DNA from 2 places in the Halogeometricum luteum genome. Region 2 is predicted to be linked to the other one. Evidence: riboswitches for the same ligand, from Rfam matches in the RefSeq annotation. Region 2 holds a riboswitch; the other holds the start of a gene.
What was found. Region 2 has a riboswitch for fluoride ahead of NDI79_RS20035 (CrcB family protein). Riboswitches for the same ligand answer to the same signal wherever they lie in the genome.

Region 1: it holds a riboswitch for fluoride, as region 2 does, so the genes downstream of both, NDI79_RS23740 (CrcB family protein) here and NDI79_RS20035 (CrcB family protein) in region 2, are expected to answer to the same signal.

What each region holds. Positions count from the first base shown of each region.
Region 1 covers NZ_JAMQOQ010000012.1:1,237-9,789, reverse strand. The annotation lists gene NDI79_RS23290 (hypothetical protein) at 1-1,331, opposite strand, end outside; gene NDI79_RS23285 (CBS domain-containing protein) at 1,430-2,197, opposite strand; gene NDI79_RS23280 (hypothetical protein) at 2,341-3,156, opposite strand; gene NDI79_RS23275 (ArdC-like ssDNA-binding domain-containing protein) at 3,267-4,193, opposite strand; gene NDI79_RS23270 (DUF8013 domain-containing protein) at 4,281-4,628, opposite strand; fluoride riboswitch at 4,812-4,876, shown strand; gene NDI79_RS23740 (CrcB family protein) at 4,885-5,298, shown strand; gene crcB (fluoride efflux transporter CrcB) at 5,298-5,639, shown strand; gene NDI79_RS23260 (homing endonuclease associated repeat-containing protein) at 5,777-6,994, opposite strand; gene NDI79_RS23255 (sensor histidine kinase) at 7,177-8,553, opposite strand, start outside.
Region 2 covers NZ_JAMQOQ010000006.1:242,508-251,060, forward strand. The annotation lists gene NDI79_RS20000 (DNA-directed RNA polymerase subunit B'') at 1-1,128, opposite strand, end outside; gene NDI79_RS20005 (DNA-directed RNA polymerase subunit H) at 1,125-1,352, opposite strand; tRNA gene NDI79_RS20010 (tRNA-Asp) at 1,765-1,837, shown strand; tRNA gene NDI79_RS20015 (tRNA-Asp) at 1,858-1,930, shown strand; gene NDI79_RS20020 (FAD-binding oxidoreductase) at 2,191-3,612, shown strand; gene NDI79_RS20025 (universal stress protein) at 3,688-4,149, shown strand; gene crcB (fluoride efflux transporter CrcB) at 4,170-4,532, opposite strand; gene NDI79_RS20035 (CrcB family protein) at 4,532-4,948, opposite strand; fluoride riboswitch at 4,932-5,000, opposite strand; gene NDI79_RS20040 (ATP-binding protein) at 5,060-6,130, opposite strand; gene NDI79_RS20045 (DUF7382 domain-containing protein) at 6,206-6,673, shown strand; gene NDI79_RS20050 (TiaS agmantine-binding domain-containing protein) at 6,698-8,020, opposite strand; gene NDI79_RS20055 (transcriptional regulator) at 8,180-8,553, shown strand, end outside.

The DNA of each region.
Region 1 (8,553 bases), on a different contig from region 2:
TCATCGAGGCGGGAGGGAAGCTCGTGGTGCCAGAGCGAATCCAAGTAACCGATGACGTGATTGTTGGATGGGAACGGCGGTACGAGGTAGTTGGCTTTGATGTCAAGTAGTTCGTCGGTGAGAGTATCGATGAACTCCTCGTCAAGCTGGCCAAGCCGTCGCCCCTCTTTCAGTGATCGGACGACATTCTGTATCGTGCGGCGAACGCCAGGCTTGAGATGGGCAGGGTTGACAGGAGTCACGAACGATTCGACCGACTCGGTGGTCTCTACTTCGAGTCCTGCCAGCGCGATGTAGAGCGGGTAGGAGAGGTTCGTCTTGAGCACTTCGGTGATGGTACCCTTGGTGATGCCGTACTTGTCGTCGTAGCTGAGTCGTGACCGGGTACTGTGGTCGTAGAGACGGTCCCGGAGCTGACTGCGCTGTGTCTCAAAACTCGGAGTCTGTCGACCTCTAACCCAGTCATACCATTGCTGATTAGCGGACAAGAATGGACGTGGCGGGGTATGCGCCGGTACTGAGGAGTCATCGTAGATGGTAGCGTACTCTGCGTTGATGAACAGGAGATCGTCGAACACCGACCAGCTCAAATTCTCCAAGAGCTTCCGTAGTTCTCGGTAGCACGGCGGGATCGAACCGCGGTCTGCAAGCACATCGATATTGGTGATGATGCTTTCCATCTCCAGCAGGTAGAGATGCACTGCGGGGAAGGTATTGAACCGTTGCCACGTCGTCCGCCGCCAGTACGTTTGGAGTTCGTCACGCCATTCGTCGATCTTGGAGAGCAACGTCTCCGTCGTCTTTGTGATCGAGTCCTTCTCCGATTCAACTCGCGCTTTGACAGCCTCCTGCACCTGCTTTCTCGACGCAATTGAATCCGATTGCGATTTGCTGGCCACTTCCGAGACCGGGTATTTTGAGCCGTGGAGATAGTGGTATTTCTCCTCTAGCGTCGCTTCGTCTGTCTCTGCGAACGAGTCGAGAAAGGCATCGAACTTGGAGCTATCCAGTCCATGGATTTGGAGCCCATAGTACGGCTGGGGGCGTGATGAGGACCGGTCAACAATTCGGAGCTGGAGGAAGTCCAGCCCCATCTCATCAAGTGCCTCATTATATCGCTCTGTGACTTCGAGCGCCGTCTTGTACTGGTTCTCGGGATCATTCGGATAGGCTTCGGGCACTTCGTGCAGTACCTTCGAGAAGAACGCGTCGACGAGATGGTTCGGGAAGTCCACATAGTGGTTCCGGACGTTGCCCTCGATCGTGAAATACTGGTTTTCGCTCGCATCGGGCGAAGGTCCGGACGTCTGCGTTAAATACGGCCAATCCATAACGAGAGCTACCTCTACAATTGCCCATTGTAGACTCGATATTTAATCTCTGTCAGTGATTGAGAGTACCGGTGAAGTTCGGTGGACTTGGTGGTGCCCTACACGGTACTTGCAATGCCAGTGAAGTACCCATGGGCCATATCTAGCTGGTCCCGATCAACCTCATCGGCTTCGGCCCGGAAATGGAGAAGCGCGTTCCGCGTCTCGCGAATATCTTCAAGCAGGCTTTCGACCATATCGCGTTCCTGTGAGAGGCGTGGTGGCAGGTGATCGAGGTTTCGCATTATGAACATCCGATAGTCATCGAACGAGAAGTCTTCGGGGCAATCAGGCGTCTCATAGCTCTCGTCATGCTCAGCGCGATCGGCGAACGTCTCGTCGATAGCCTGGTCTAGGTCATCAAAGGATGCACGGAACAGGTGGCGGAGACTTTCCTCGATCTCGCCAATCTGGAGGAACGGTTCGACCTGATGTTCGAGGAAATAGAGGATATCGTAGCGGGTCAGGATCCCGTCCAGGCCATCTTGGTCGCCAATCAGGACATAGTCATCCTCGGCAAGCGTATCGAACAACTCGAAAATATCGTGGTCTCGGTCCACGAACTCGGGATTCGTATTCAGGGCGATTTTGACGGAGGTCTCCTCGACCCGCGGATCGTCCATTGACTTCACGTATTTTGCGACCGATTTGTACGTGACTGTACCCTCAACACCATCATCGCTCACCACTGGGAGCTGGTCAAAATCGTGTTCCAGCATGAGCGTCAAGGCATTCTGAATCGAGTCATCCAGATCGACAGTTACGGGCTCATCTGGTGTCGCGGCCGTTCTGTGGCTGAGAACGTCGGCCGCCGTGAAGAATTCCATAGCTCGACTAATGTCGTACGTGTCCTTCTACATTGGGGACATCCTGGAGAACGAACCGAACAAGTGGATTGCAGCGACGGGAGTAGACGACGTTCCGAGGTAGACGATATGCTCCGAAAAAACGGTCCCTCGGCGAAAAGGCCTCAAATCGATGTCTTTGGGAGTCGCCCGTCGGGCCGTGGAACACTGCCGCGCTTGATCTCGAGATCGACTCTCCGCAGATGCTTGCATCCTCCATCGGGTGCTCGCTGCTGCCAGTCGGGACAGGAACACGACTCACTGACGACGTCGACTTCGTATCGGTTTCCCGACCCGGATCGCACCTCATACCGACCGCCTTTTTCGAGCAACGAAATCGACATTTCCTCGGTGACGGCTCGCCTCGTTCGGGGATCGAGATCGTCGCTTTGAGAAGAAGACTCTGCGACGACCATCCGATCACGCATATCTCCTGTCTGGCCCCCGTCAGGCGTAGCGGCGTCAGGGCTCTGCAGCCGGTCAACCAGCCGGGCTTCGATCGGATGCCCCTCTCGCCACAGGTAGTGGACTTCGCGACGGTCTCGGTGGTCATAGGACCCGCAGGCGGCAGCGTCACCGGACCAGACGCGCCATGCGCCGAGTGCTCCCATCGCGTCGACGATGGTTCGAGGAACCGTCTCGTACTCGGCAGGATAGAAAATGCGGAACCGAGTGCACCCTTCTTGCGGCGGAATATGGTCCCACCACTCGACGGCGTCACTCCAGCTGTCGAACATCGCTTCGTCGCTCCCGTATCCGACGGTTACCCCGTCGAGTTGCAAGGCGTGAGGTCGTTCTCCGGTCTCGCCTTCGAGGAGTCGGAGGACAGCGTATCGGAGGTACTCGTGGGCCTGGTTGTCCGCCGATTGCGCGACTTGATTGTGCTGCTCTGCGACGCGCTCGGCTTCCTCGAGAACTGCCGTGAGATATCGATCAGTCATGGTTTGACGGAGGGTGAGATGCGCCTCCGCCCTTCGGCGGGCGCTGAAAAACTTAACCAACAAAGTGAGTGACCGACGAATCTGTTGGTTAAACCCGCGAAGTCAGCTGCTCAGCCTTCGAGAACGTCGATGAGTTCCTCTGCCGTCCGACTGATCCGCCCGAGTCGGTCGCGAACGACCTCGGAATCGTCCGACTCCCACGCAGCGAGGTAGAACGCCGACCCGCTAGTATCCAGTCCACAGTACCGCCCGACGACGTACGCGACGGCCTCGGCCTCGACTTCGCGTTTCGCTCGCTCGGTGTCGTCGTCGATGTCGAAGTGGAGCAGAGCGTGGGCGTACTCGTGAATTAGCGTCCGCGCGAGGTCGGCCTCGTTCTCCCGATCACGCACCTCGACGAGCGGCTGGACGTCGACGAGGCTCAGCTGCTCGCAGATGCCCTTCGCCTCGCCGTGGGTCCACTCCTCGGCTGGAACGATCCGCACCGTCACGCCGAGGTCGTCAGCGGCGACAGTCAACTGTTCGACGAGGTCGCCGGCGTCCCCGGTCGCTTCCGTGTCGAAGTCGGGAAGCGGCTCGCCTTCGGTCTGGGAGACGTCGAACACCGGCGCAGGCTTGAACCCGACCAGGCCCTCGGACCACTCCTCGGGCGGCGTCTCATCGTACTCACAGTCGCTTTCCTCGTGGTAGCTCGGCGAGTTCTCGCATTCCGGGCACTGCTTGGTGATGATCGGCGCCCAGATCCAGATGGCTGACTCGCCCTCTGTGACGTGGCGGTCGAACTCCTCCTGCCACGTCCGGTAGCCCGCCACCCGGCTGGCCTCGGGACACTGCCGCTTGATGAGGAGCGTGTTCCGATACGAGTAGTCGTGGAAGCGACTCTGGACGTCAAGCCACTCCTGGAACTCCGCGCTGGCCTGCGCGTCGTCGACGCCGGCGACGAGGTCGTCGATCCACTGTTCGATCGTACTGTTCATCTCGTCGGATCGCGTGTCGGTCTGGTCGAAGGAGACCCACGAATCACTGGTCGTAGCCATTGTGTTCACCGAATCAAGTTCACGGCAACTGCGTCTGCTCAGACCGCGCCGCACCCCTCAGGGGCGTTCAAAAAACCGCTCTGGCGGTCAGCGGAGCTCGTGGCGTTCGTCCGCAAAGCCAACCGAGACGAGGTACTCAAGGAACTCGTCAAACCGCTCGACATCGCCAGGCGTGTCGGTCGCAAGGTGACGCGCCCACTCGATGGCCCACTGAAAGGCGGGATCCGTGCCGCCCTTGCCGTGGATGTACCACCACCGGGCCGCTTTCAGCACTACCAGCGGATTCGTCGGCGGCTTCTCACTGGCGAGCCCACGGGTGATGGACTCGATTTCGTCGGGGACGTCGGCGGGATCGATCACCGCTGATTGCGTGTTGTCGATATCGACCGGGATCTCGTCGATCGAGACGTTGTCGGGACTCTGTTGTTGACTCACTGGAAGTCACCTCTGAGGGCTATCGAAGGAGCCCTCGCCCTCTCCGGGGCACGAAAAACAGTCGAACCAGATGCCCTCTACTGTCAACTCCCAACGGTGATTTACGCCGAAATCCTGTTTTCAGCGGTCATTCAATATTCTGGAGAACGGTGCGTTTATTTGTCCGATCGCCGGAGATAGAAGTGAAACACGGGCGATGGAGTCCGCCTTCCCCAACCGCCGATACGGCTGATGACTCCTACTTTCGGCTCATCAGATGCTACGGAGACAACTCATTCGGCACGGGGAAGCGATCGTATTGATTACACTTGGTGGAATCGTCGGTGCGAACCTTCGATACGCTGTCGGGGCAGCAGCGGGTGACGCACTCCTGGTTACACTCCTCGTCAACACTCTCGGGAGCTTCGGACTTGGGTTACTCCTCTTCGATGCTCGAGCAGATGAGATCCTCACGAAACGGCTGCGTTATGTCTTCGGAACGGGCTTCTTTGCTTCGTTTACCACCTACAGCACGTTCGTGGCCGACATTGCGTTGACCGCACCGGAACTCGCAGTTCCATACATTATTGCCAGTTACGCATCCGGATTTGGCGGAGTCCTTGTCAGTCGAAAAATCGTAGCCAAAACGTCTAAAACCGCTATTCAGCCACCGACGCCGGGTGATGACTAATGGAGGTCCTGCTCATCAGTATTGGCGGAGCAGTCGGTGCAGTACTGCGTTATATGGTCGGACAGCTGATCGACAACACGTCGTTCCCGTGGGCCACTCTCGTGGTCAACGCACTCGGGAGCTTCATCCTCGGGTCAGTCATCTTCGGGGTGAGTGATTCCGACATCCTCCTCTTGGTGAGTGTCGGATTCTGTGGGGCGTTCACGACATTCTCGTCGTTTAGTTTTCAGACCGTTAGCCTCTGGGAGCAGGGCGAACAGAGAGCTGCATTTTTAAATGCGCTCGGCAATCTGACCGTCTCTCTGCTTGCGTTCGGAGCTGCGTGGCTTCTCATAGCCTAAGGACTGAGAAACCCTCGCTCACCAGTCGGTTCGGGAAGATCGGGAAGAGAATTGAACTCCACCTACGTCACGCCGGCGGGAGGTAGACGCTCTGCTGGACGGCGATTTGATTCGAACTGAGCGTAGAACTCCGCTTGTTAGTCAACCACTGGTTGGACTGGCAACCGCTCGAGGCGGCGATGGCACGGGATACAGAGAGTCAACAGGTTACTCGGGACATCTGCATCGTCGACCGACTGGTCTGGGTCGTCGTAGAACCGGCGTCGAGGAATCCGGTGGTGAACCGGAAGATCACGTCCGAAATTCTCGCGGTGAGCTTCGCGGCCCATACCGCAGCGTAGACAGGACTCGTTATCACGGGCGATGATTTCCTCACGAATCTGTGGCCAGTTCGAGCCAAACGGAACTGTCTCGGTATCTGACTGACGGTAGTTTTCTAGATAGTCCGGGTCGGCCGCTTGAAGGGCCGTTCGCCATGTTCCGAATTCACGCTGATACGGATCGATGGTGAACTTCCCGTGTTCGTTCATTTCCGTCGTTGCCGGTGGGTGGCCCAGCTCATTCGCAACAGCCCGCAATTCGGCTAATAACTCCTCCCGTGGAATTCGCCACCGCTTATTCGGCTCGAAACCGGCAACTCGTAGAGCTTCATTCCACGAACCGAATCGCTCCTGATAGACTGCCGCACTCCATTTCCCTTGGCTCTGCATCTCACCCTTCCGAGGGACATGACCTAGCTCTTCGGCGAGACTGTTGAGTTCGGATATCAGATCGTCCCCGCTCACATTCCACACGGAGTGAACTTCCAACCCGGCCTGCCGAAGAGCACGATTCCAGGTTCCAAACGCTCGCTTGTACGAATTCGAGGTGTAGGGGCCACTCCGGTCCATCTCATCTGTCGTGGGCGGTCGACCCAGTTTCTCGGCGAACCCCTGTAAGGCAGTAATGAGAGCCTTCTCGGAGAGGTTCATTTTGACATTCGGTTCAAAACCGGCCGCCTGTAGTGCTGAATTCCACCCTCCAAATCGCTTGCAGTATGTCTTCACCGAATACTCTCCATGAGTACCGTATTCGCGCTCTGACGGAGTTCCCCCTACGATGTCGGCAACTGATTTGAGATCAGTAAGAAGGTCCTCTTCGGGCGTCGGTGGTCGTCCGTTTGGATCGTTCGTTCCGGTCTGAAGTCCGGCAGCCTCAAGTGCGTTTTTCCACGACCCGAACCGATTCCCGTACGTCTTCGAAGCATGGGGCCCCGAATCGTCCATCTCACTCTGCGACGGGGGACGACCGAGTTCCTCAGCGAACTTCTGGAGCCGATTGAGGAGTTCATCGTCTGAGTACAGCTTCTTACCCATGATTTCTGAGAGGATTGAGTCACTCAGTTTGGTCCCGGCTCGGTATATGAATGTCTGCACTCACTCTATTCCAGATATTGATCGGAACCGCGGCTCGATGGGCAATTCTCGGAAGGCGGATGGCAGCTACCTCCACTTTTTCGAAGCGAGGGCCGACGACTAGGTTATACTGAAATTCAGTACTAAGACGCCTTGTTCGACGGTTTATGAATAGGCAGTTCGACGACGAAGACTGACCCCGTTGGGTTGTTGTCTTCGACCCACACGTCACCACCGAATTGGTCAGTTAGTAGATGGACGAGATATAGACCAATCCCCGATCCTGGACTGTCCAATCCTTTCTCCCCTTTCCCGAAGATTTGTTCTTTCTGTTGGTCAGGGATGCCAGGTCCATTATCTGCAATCCGGTACTGGACAGTCTCTGAACTCTCTTCACAGGAGACGGTGATCTCAGGGGTCTCCTTGTCGTTGTGTCGGACCGCATTCTCGAGGATATTCCGGAAAACCGAAGAAAGCATCTCGTTTGCCTGTACCGATACGTCGCAGAGTTCACCCGATACGTGAAACTGCGCGTTCGAGAACGAATCACGTACTGCAGCGAGCTCAGCGTCAAGAAGTGGCTGAAGCTGGATTTCTTCTAATTCAGCTGTTCCTTCTTCCGAGAGTGATTCAACGAACTCACGTGCGACCTCTGTGAACTGAATTACGTGCTGGGACTTCTGTAACACTCGGTCCAGAGCGTCTTCCCCATCTTCATCGATATGGTCTTTGAGGATCTCGGCCCATCCGAGAATCACGGTCATATCGTTCCGGATGTCGTGCCGAACCACGCGATTTAGGGCCTCGAGTTGTTCGGTTTTCTCTTCGAGTCGCTGTCGATACGACTCGCGTTCAGTTACGTCGGTAACCGTCACTAATTGGCCGGTCGTCACCTCTCCTGCTAAGAATGGCGTGCTCGACACGTCATAATACCGTGTTTCACCATCCTGCGTAACTGCTAGGATATCTTGTTTGGTGAGATGATCTGCGAGTGCGGTATTCACAGCCTCAAGCGGTTCGCCAAAGGAATCCTCAAGGGCTGGGAATAGTTTGCGAGCCGCTTGATTATAATCCTGGATCCGGGTTTCTTGGTCGAGGAAGATTGCGGGTTTATCTGACTCTCCGGTTAATCGAATTGCCTCAAAACGCTGTCTGTAGAAGAAGAGCGTTCCAACAGCGAAGAGGGCGACGCCAGGAGGCTCATACATTAATGGGAGCAGCCAGTCGACTTGACCACCAATAATCGTTGCAACAGCTGGGAGGCCTGAGAGTCCAACGAGCACAACGAGCGGACGGCTGTCACTGCCAGTATGATGGAACCGCTCCATCAGTACGAAGAATCCGACAGCGATGGCGGCATATGATAGCCCCAAGACGATCCAGTAGAGCAGTTCGTGATGGATCACGAGGTGCGGGAATGGTTCTGTGACCCATTCCGTCGTAAAGTAGAGATTGTGGAGTGGATTCGTGACTTTGAGAGCGGTGAAAAAGAGGAACGTCCCGAGTATGAGGTTTCGGAA
Region 2 (8,553 bases):
CTTCACGTCGCGCGCCAGCTTGTTCAGCGCCGTCCGGAACAGGTCCTTCATCAGGTCGCCCGACACCTTGAGGCGCTTGTTGGCGTAGTGGTCCTTGTCGTCCGAGTCGCGGCGCTGGAGGGCGAGTTCGAAGCAGGCCTCGGCCATGCGGCAGAGGTAGAACGCCTTGTTGATGCGGACCTCCTCCTCCTCGACGCCGTCCTCGTGGAGGTGCGGCAGGAGGTAGCGGTCGATGACGTAGTTGGCGCGTTTGAGCTGGTAGTTCTTACCCTGCCCGCCGGCGACGCGCTTGCCGAGCGTCTCGATTGCCTCGGCCTCCGTCTGGACTTCGGCCTCCTCCAAGTTCTCCAGCATGAACTTGACAATCTCCGGGTCGTCGGAGACGCGGTGGACGATCTCCTCGTCGGATTCGAGCCCGAGCGCTCGGACGAGCGTGACGAACTCGACGCTCCCCGAGACGGAGGGGAACGACACTTCGAGGATGCCCTCGCGGTTGCGCTCGCAGAGGACGAGCGCGCGGTAACCGCGCCGTTGGGAGAACGTCTTCGCCACCTGGATCTCGTCGCCGTACTTCGTGTCGTACTCGGCGAGAATCTTGTTGGGGGCGAGGTCCTCCGACGTCATCAGCACCCGCTCGGAGCCGTTGACGATGAAGTAGCCGCCGGGGTCGACGGGGTCCTCGCCGATTTCGACGAGGTCCTCGTCGGAGAGGTCGCTGATGTTACACTTCGAGGAGCCGACCATGATGGGCATCCGGCCCACCTTCGTCTCCGTCGTGTCGACGACGACTTCCTCTTCCTCCTCGCCGCCGCGGACGATGGACATCTCCATGAACACCGGCGCGGCGTAGGTGATGTTGCGGAGGCGCGCCTCCTGCGGGAACAGGAGTTCCTCCGACCCGTCGGCCTCGCGGACGCGAGGCGTCTCGACGCGGATGTCCCCGAGTTCGACGAAGACGGGTTCCTCGCCCTCCTTGTCGCCGATGTCCGTGTCGATGGTCTCCTTCTCGGTCACGACTTCCTGCATGCCGCGTTCGAGGAAGTTGTTGAACGACCGGAAGTGGTGCTCTGCGAGGCGTTCCTGCGAGAAGTACTGGCGCGATACCGCGCGTCGATCCTGTCGATTCATTCGATCACCAGTCGGTATGTGACTGCTTTGTCCGTGGTCCGGGAGTCGCGGACGATCTTCACCACGTCACCCGTCTCCACGCCGTCGGGCGCCGCCGGGTCCGTCCGCTTTATTTTCGGAAGGTCCGTACGCTTCACGTCGTACTCTTCCAGCACCTCCTCGACCTCCTCCTCCTCGAGGAGGGTGTGCTCTGGAACGAGTTTGTGTTGGCTTACGTCTACCATGTATGGGTGGGGGAAGAAGTTCTCACGAGATACTACAGGCTCGTTCGGGAGGCATCCATTTAACCCTTGCCAACTGGGTCCGAGAAGCGCCGCTCTTCGCCACGAGCAGTCCCGTCGCCCCGTCTCCGCCCGCGTGCGGGGCCGACCATCGCCCGTCGGTCGGCGGGTGTGGGCGTTCGCGGGCGGTGCGACGGCACTCGCGTTGCATCCGACAACGCAAGAAGCCGATAAATGCCTTCCGGCGACCGCGACACTCACCGGCGCGAGAACGGGAACGGGAGTCGACGCGTTCGGGCGCGCGATGTCGCGCCGCCGTCAGGCGAACAGTACCGCGTGACGCGGTAGGAGCTACCACGCGGAGTGCATATGATAAGTCTTAATTAGTGAACCGCGCTACGATGGAGTAGAGCAGGCCCGGATGGTGTAGTGGCCCATCATACGACCCTGTCACGGTCGTGACGCGGGTTCAAATCCCGCTCCGGGCGCTGTTTGCTCTAGTACGCCTGCCCGGATGGTGTAGTGGCCCATCATACGACCCTGTCACGGTCGTGACGCGGGTTCAAATCCCGCTCCGGGCGCTTTTGTTCCTTCACTTTTCCAGCGAGGCGTCTCGTCGCCGAGCGACGAAAATGAAGGTTGTAAGCGCTTACAAAGGGATTCGAACCGGGGAGCGATGCGAACGCAGTGAGCGAGCGACCGGGGTTCGAATCCCGCTCCGGGCACCCGTTACTGACGACCGCTTCTCGGCCATCGACCGACCGCGTCGACGCTCGAAACCCGGACTATCCGCGTTTTCGTGAGCGGAGGATTTGCCCTCGGAGGACGTACAAGGACCGTCATGTCAGAACGGATCGGGTCGGGAAGCGGAGAACCGACGGAGACCGTCGACGCCGAAGCGGTGCGGGAGTTCGCCGAATCGTTCCACGGCACCGTGATCCGACCGGCGGACGAGGCGTACGAGGAGGCCCGGAAGATCTGGAACGGGATGATCGACCGGCGGCCGGCGCTCATCGCACGCTGTTCCGGGACGGCGGACGTCGTCGCGGCGGTCGGGTTCGCCCGCGAGCACGGACTGCCCCTCGCCGTCCGCGGCGGCGGACACAACGTCGCCGGCAGCGCCGTCTGCGACGACGGACTCGTCGTCGACCTCTCGGAGATGACCGGGGTGTTCGTCGACCCGGCGGCCCGCCGCGCCCGTGCGCAGGGCGGGGCGACCATCGGTGACGTCGACCGCGAGACGCAACTGTTCGGCCTCGCCGCACCGCTCGGAGTGGTCTCGGCGACCGGAATCGCGGGGCTCACGCTCAACGGGGGCGTCGGACATCTCCGTCGGAAGTACGGCCTCTCCTTGGACAACCTCGTCTCGGCCGAAGTCGTCACCGCCGACGGGCGCGTCAGGACCGCCAGCGAGGAGGAGAATCCGGACCTCTTCTGGGCGATTCGCGGCGGCGGCGGCAACTTCGGCGTCGTCACGTCGTTCGAGTACCGACTCCACGAGGTCGGCCCCGAGGTGTTCGGCCTGTTCGTCTGGCACCGCGGCGACTCCGAGGAGGCGCTCCGGGCGTTCCGCGGGTACGCGGAGGGCGCCTCGCGAAACGCGAGCGTCCTGCCGTTCTACGCCGTCGTCCCCGAACTCGAGGAGTTCCCCGAGGCGTCGTGGGGCGACCCGGCTGTCGCCTTCCTCGGCTGTTACGACGGTCCCGTCGCGGAGGCCGAGGCCGAGTTCCGGGCGCTCCGCGAGTTCGCCGACCCCGTCGTCGACTTCAGCGGCCCGATGGCCTACACGGACCTCCAGTCGATGCTCGACGCGGACTACCCCGACGGACTGCGCTACTACTGGAAGGCCGTCTACGTGACCGAACTCACCGACGAGGTCCTCGGTCTGGTCCGCAGGCGCGGAGCCGGGAGCCCCTCGCCGTTGTCGACGGTGGACATCTGGCACCTCGGCGGCGCCATCGGCGACGTGGCGCCGGACGCGACCGCGTTCAGACACCGGGAACCCGCGTTCATGATCACCTTCGAGGCCAACTGGGAGGACCCCGCGACGGACGACGAGAACGTGGCGTGGGCCCGCGACGGCATCACCGAACTCGGCGACCTGCCGGTCTCGAAGGGGGCGTACGGGAATTTCCCGGGCCTCGGAGAAGACCCCGCGCGCCTGCTGTTCGGCGAGAACTACGACCGGGTGGTCGAGGTGAAGGCGACGTACGACCCGGAGAACCTGTTCCGCCTGAACCAGAACGTGGCGCCGAGCGCCTGAGGCGGCCGCAGGTCGCCGGGCGACCCGGCTCTCTCGGAAACTAGCTTCATGCGGTGAGACCGCGACGTTCCGGGCGTGTACCGCGACATCCTGATACCGACCGACGGGAGCGACGGGGCGCGGCGGGCGATACGCGAGGCCGTCGGACTGGCCGACCTCGCCGGCGCGACGCTTCACGGCCTCGCCGTCGTCGACACCCGGGAGTACAACACGCTCCCCGAGACGAAGTGGGCGCGACTCCGCGAGGATCTCGAGGCCGAACGCGAGGCGGACGCCGCCGTCGTCAGGGAGGCGGCGGAGGCGGCGGGCGTCGACGTCGTGACGGCGGTCCGCCGGGGCGTGCCGCACCGAGAGATCCTGTCCTACGTCGACGAGAACGGCGTGGACCTCGTCGTGATGGGGACGCACGGACGGACCGGGCTGGACCGGATGCTGCTGGGGAGCGTCACGGAGAAGGTCGTCCGCGCCTCGCGCGTGCCCGTGCACGTCGTCCGGATGGACGGCGACGACGGGAACGGAGACGACGGCGACGGATGAGCGGTTCGCGGAGCGACCGCTCAAACGAAGAGCCGGGAGAGCCCCCACGCCGCCGCCAGCGCGAGACCGGCGCCCGCGAGGTTGCCGACGGCGTTGCCGACGGCGCGCGCCCGTTCGCCCGTCTCCCAGAGGCGGACCGTCTCGAAGGAAAAGGACGAGAACGTGGTGAACGACCCGCACATCCCGGTGCCGAGGAGGAGCATCCACGTCTCCCCGACGCCGACGAACGTGAACAGGCCGAGCGCGAAGCTCCCGAGAACGTTGACGGTGAACGTGCCCGCGGGGTACTCCTCGACGTCGACCAGTCCGCCGACGTAGTGTCTGAGCAGGGCGCCGAGGGCGCCGCCGGTGCCGACGACGTGCGCGGGGTCGAACGCGACCACTACGACCACCGCCCGTCGACGCGGCGGGCGACAGAGCGACCGACGAGGACCCCCGCGAAGCCCAGCGCGTAGTTCGCGACCACGTTGGCGACCAAGACTGGCGGCGGCGACTGCGCCGACTGGAGGGCGAACGTGCTGTAGGTGGTGAACGAGGAGAGAAAGCCGGTCGACAGCACGGCGCGCGTCTCGCTCGCCAGCACGTCGGAGAACAGCCGTTCGTAGAGAACGAAGCCGAGGAGGAAACTCCCGAGGGCGTTCGCGACTAGCGTCCCCCGGAGACCGGGGAGGAGGAGGCTGGCGAAGTACCGGAGGTTCGACCCGGCGAAGCCGCCGACGGCTATCAGCACAAGCGATTCGACTCGAACGAGCGGGTGCGGTTCGGTCTCTGTCATGGGCGTCGCGTCAGAAGGAGTCATCAGCCGACGGCGTCGGCGGTTGGGTCGGGCAGACTCCATTGCCCGTTCGGTCGTGTGAACCCCCTCGGAGACCAAAGTAGCTCTGGTCCGGTCGCCGGCGCTCCGGGGTCGTCACCCGTCGACCGAACCGACGTCGCTCGCCCGCGGACTGTCCCCGCCGTGCGGCGTGTCTCGCTCGCGGATGCGGACGTCGTAGGCGGTTTCCGCCGCGTCGTCGACGACGAGCGCGTCTCCCGGCCGAGCGGGCATCCGCGCCTCGACGCCCCCACGGAGGTAGGTGGGTTCGGCGGCGGTCAGCGCCCGCACGTCCGGCCCGGCGGTGAGCCGGTGGACGACCCTGAGGTCCGACTGCGAGAGCGCCACCGCGGGGAGGGCGCTGGGTCGCTGCGTCGCCGCGACGAGGGAGACGCCCGGTGCGCGCCCGCGAGTCAGTATCGCCCGGAGGGCCGGCGCGGCGAGGCCGTCGAAGAAGACGTGCGCCTCGTCGAGGAGGAGCCACGGCAGGCGAACGACCGACTCGCGCACCCGTGCGTCGTACAGCGCCCGCGCGACGGCGTGGACGACGGCGTTCGCCGGCGCGGGGTCGAGGCCGGAGCAGTCCAGCACGGTCGCTTCGGCGCCGCAGAGGGCCGCGGCGTCCAGCCCCTCGGGGTCGAACACGTCCCACGAGGCCGCCCGTCGGAGGCGGTTCCGCGCGGCGCGAACCGCGTCGGGGGCGACGTTCGAGGAGTCGGCGGGGACTTCGGCGAACGCGCGCATCTCGGCCAGCGTCTCGGACTCGCTGGCGGCGCGCCACACCATCGACCCGACCGGCGAGTCGGGGGCGACGCTCACGAGGGCGGGCCACTCCGACGGCGGAATCGCGTCCGCGCGGACGGTCGGGGCGCGGACGACCCGCGCGTCGAAGTCCTCGCCGGCGGCGAGGCCGTCGAAGACGCCCATCGGGTCGACGACGACGGGCGCGAGGCCCGGCGCGCGCGCCGCCCCCTCCGCGAGGACGCCGAGCGTGTAGGACTTGCCGTAGCCCCGTTTGCCGACGACGAGTGCGGCGTGGGGGCGGTCGAGGTCGACGGCGACGGGGGCGCCGTCGCTGCCGTCGCGGGCGCGGTGGCGGCCGAGGCGAGCGAGGGGACCCCCGGCGGGGCCGTCCCGTCCGCGGCGGCCGAGGACGTCGGTGTTCACGCGGGGGGCTGGCCGCGTTCTCGCACTTGAACGCTCGCCCGGACGTTTATCTACCGAGACGGGACCAGCCACCCCGTGTTCGACGAACCTCTCCGCACCGAACTCCGACGCTTCGCCGCGGACGACCGCGCCATCGAGGGGCTACCGATCCGACTGGTCGTCGCCCTCGTGGTCGGCGTGGCGACGATGAGCGTGATGCTGAGTATGCTGTCCGGCGTGCAGGGTCTCGCGGTGACCGAGTTGGACGTGAAGCCGTCGCCCGACGTGGTGACGCCCGGCGAATGGGAGCTATCGTTCCTCGTCGTCGACTCCGACGGCGACCCCGTCGAGGGGGCGACGGTGGTCGTGAAGGGCGGGACGGCGGACCTCGACGGCATCGCTCACGCGAAGACGGACGCCGACGGGAGCGCGGCGGTCACCGTCTCACCGTCGCTCCGGCCGAATCAGGAGGACGGAACGGTCGAAATCGACGTGAAACCGCCCGCGGGCAGTCAGTTCGTCGACCGGCGGGCGAACACGCGGGTTCTGGTCGTCGCGGAGTGAGCCCTCTCGTGCCCCTGTTCACCCTCACCGCTCGGGGTGGACCGGCGCGTCGAAGCCGCCGCGAATCAGCGGTTTGGCGACGTGCCGGCGGGCGCACGGCGGCACCTCGTACCACCCGCGTTCGAGTTCGCGGTCCGTCTCGACGTCGACCCGGCCGGGCGCGGACGTCCCGCAGTCGCGGCAGCGGTAGCCCTGATTCCGACCCGCGCTCTCCATCGTCCGGTCGCAGTCGGGACAGACGGGCGTCCGCGACTCGGTGCGGTTCAGCGACCGCACGGCGAACTTCTCCAGTTTGAGCGTCCCCCCCGAAAGCTCCCCGCAGACCGTCAGTTCGTCGCCCGGTCGGAGGGCGCGCACCCGGTCGCGGAACCGCTTCGTCGGTTCGAAGGCGGCGCAGGCGACCGTGTCGGCCGCGCCCCCGTCTGTGTCTCCGTCGGCGTCCGCGTCGCGGCCGGCGTTCGCATCCACGGAACCGAACGCGAAGAAGACGTGCCCGCCGCGCCGCGTCTCCGGGTCGGCGGCGACGACGCCGTCGACGCGGTAGGCGCCGCCGCCGTCGAGGGTGCCGAGTTCCCCGTCCCGGAGGTGGATGTCGGTTCCCTGATTGGTGAGGAAGGTCGAACGCCGGTCGACCGGTTCCGAGTCGATAGCGTCCGACAGCGACCGCACCGCGTCGGCGTCGTCGCCGCGGATGCCGTGCAGGATGGGGCCGGGCGCGTTCGGGACGCAGACGGCCTGTCCCTCGACGGTGTCGACGGTGTCCCACGCGTCCGGGTAGTGCGCCTCGGCCGCGTCGAACACCGAGTCGAGGTCCACGTCGCGGGGCGTTCCGCAGCGGTCGAACTCCCGATAGGCGATGTGTTCGTACGTCCACTCGTCGAGGGCGGCCCACGCGCCGACGGCCGCGAGGGCGCCGATTCGGCCGCGGCCGCCCTCCCACCCGCGGTGAAGATAGCCCGATTCGTCGGCGAGTTCGACGGCCTCCGCCGTGTCGACGAACGACCGAATCGCTCGTCCGGTGAACGCCGAGACGGCGTCCGGAACGGCGGCGGGGTCGCCCGGGGCGACGACGACGCCCGGACTGGTCCGAGGGTCGGCCGTCTCGGCCAGCGGTTCCAACTCCGCGACGGCGAGTTCGAGCGTCTCCTCGGGCGGGAGGTCGGTGTGGAGGGCGAGGGCGGCGTTGCCGCGCGTCTTGTGTTCGACGGCGGGGTTGAGGCGGACGAGGAGACGGCGTTCGACCGTCCCGCCCGCCGCCTCGATGGCCTCGGCCGCGAGCGTCGCGAGGTACGTCGTGCACATCCCCCGCTCGCGCGAGTCGGTGTCGTCGAGGCCGAGGACCGTCATAGGCGCCCGTAGCGCCCCGACGGAGTAACCCCTTTCGAGTCGTTACCGCGGCTGAGAGCCTCTATATAACTATGGCGGTGGTTACGGAGCGTAATCGGGGGACGGGAGGAGGAGGTAGCAGCACAACAGCTATATGTCCCAAATCGCTTATCTTCCGATATGTCTCGGTCAGCTCTGGTTGGAAACATCACAGCGATGCTGGAGGACGCGGGGTTCGCCGTCAGCGACCGTTGTGCCATCCGGCCCAAGAGCTTCGACCTCGCCGCGCGCCGCGGCGAGGACTTAGTGCTGCTGAAGGTCCTCGGCAACATCGACGCGTTCGACGCCGAAACGGGCGCCGAGATGCGCCGACTCGGCAGCTACCTCTCCGCGACGCCCCTCGTCGTCGGCCTGCGGACCCGCGACGAGGACCTGAAACCGGAGGTGGTGTACTTCCGCCACGGCGTGCCGGTGATGAACCCCGACACCGCGATGGACCTGTTCCTCGAAGGGGTGCCGCCGCTCATCTACGCCGCGCCGGGCGGTCTCTACGT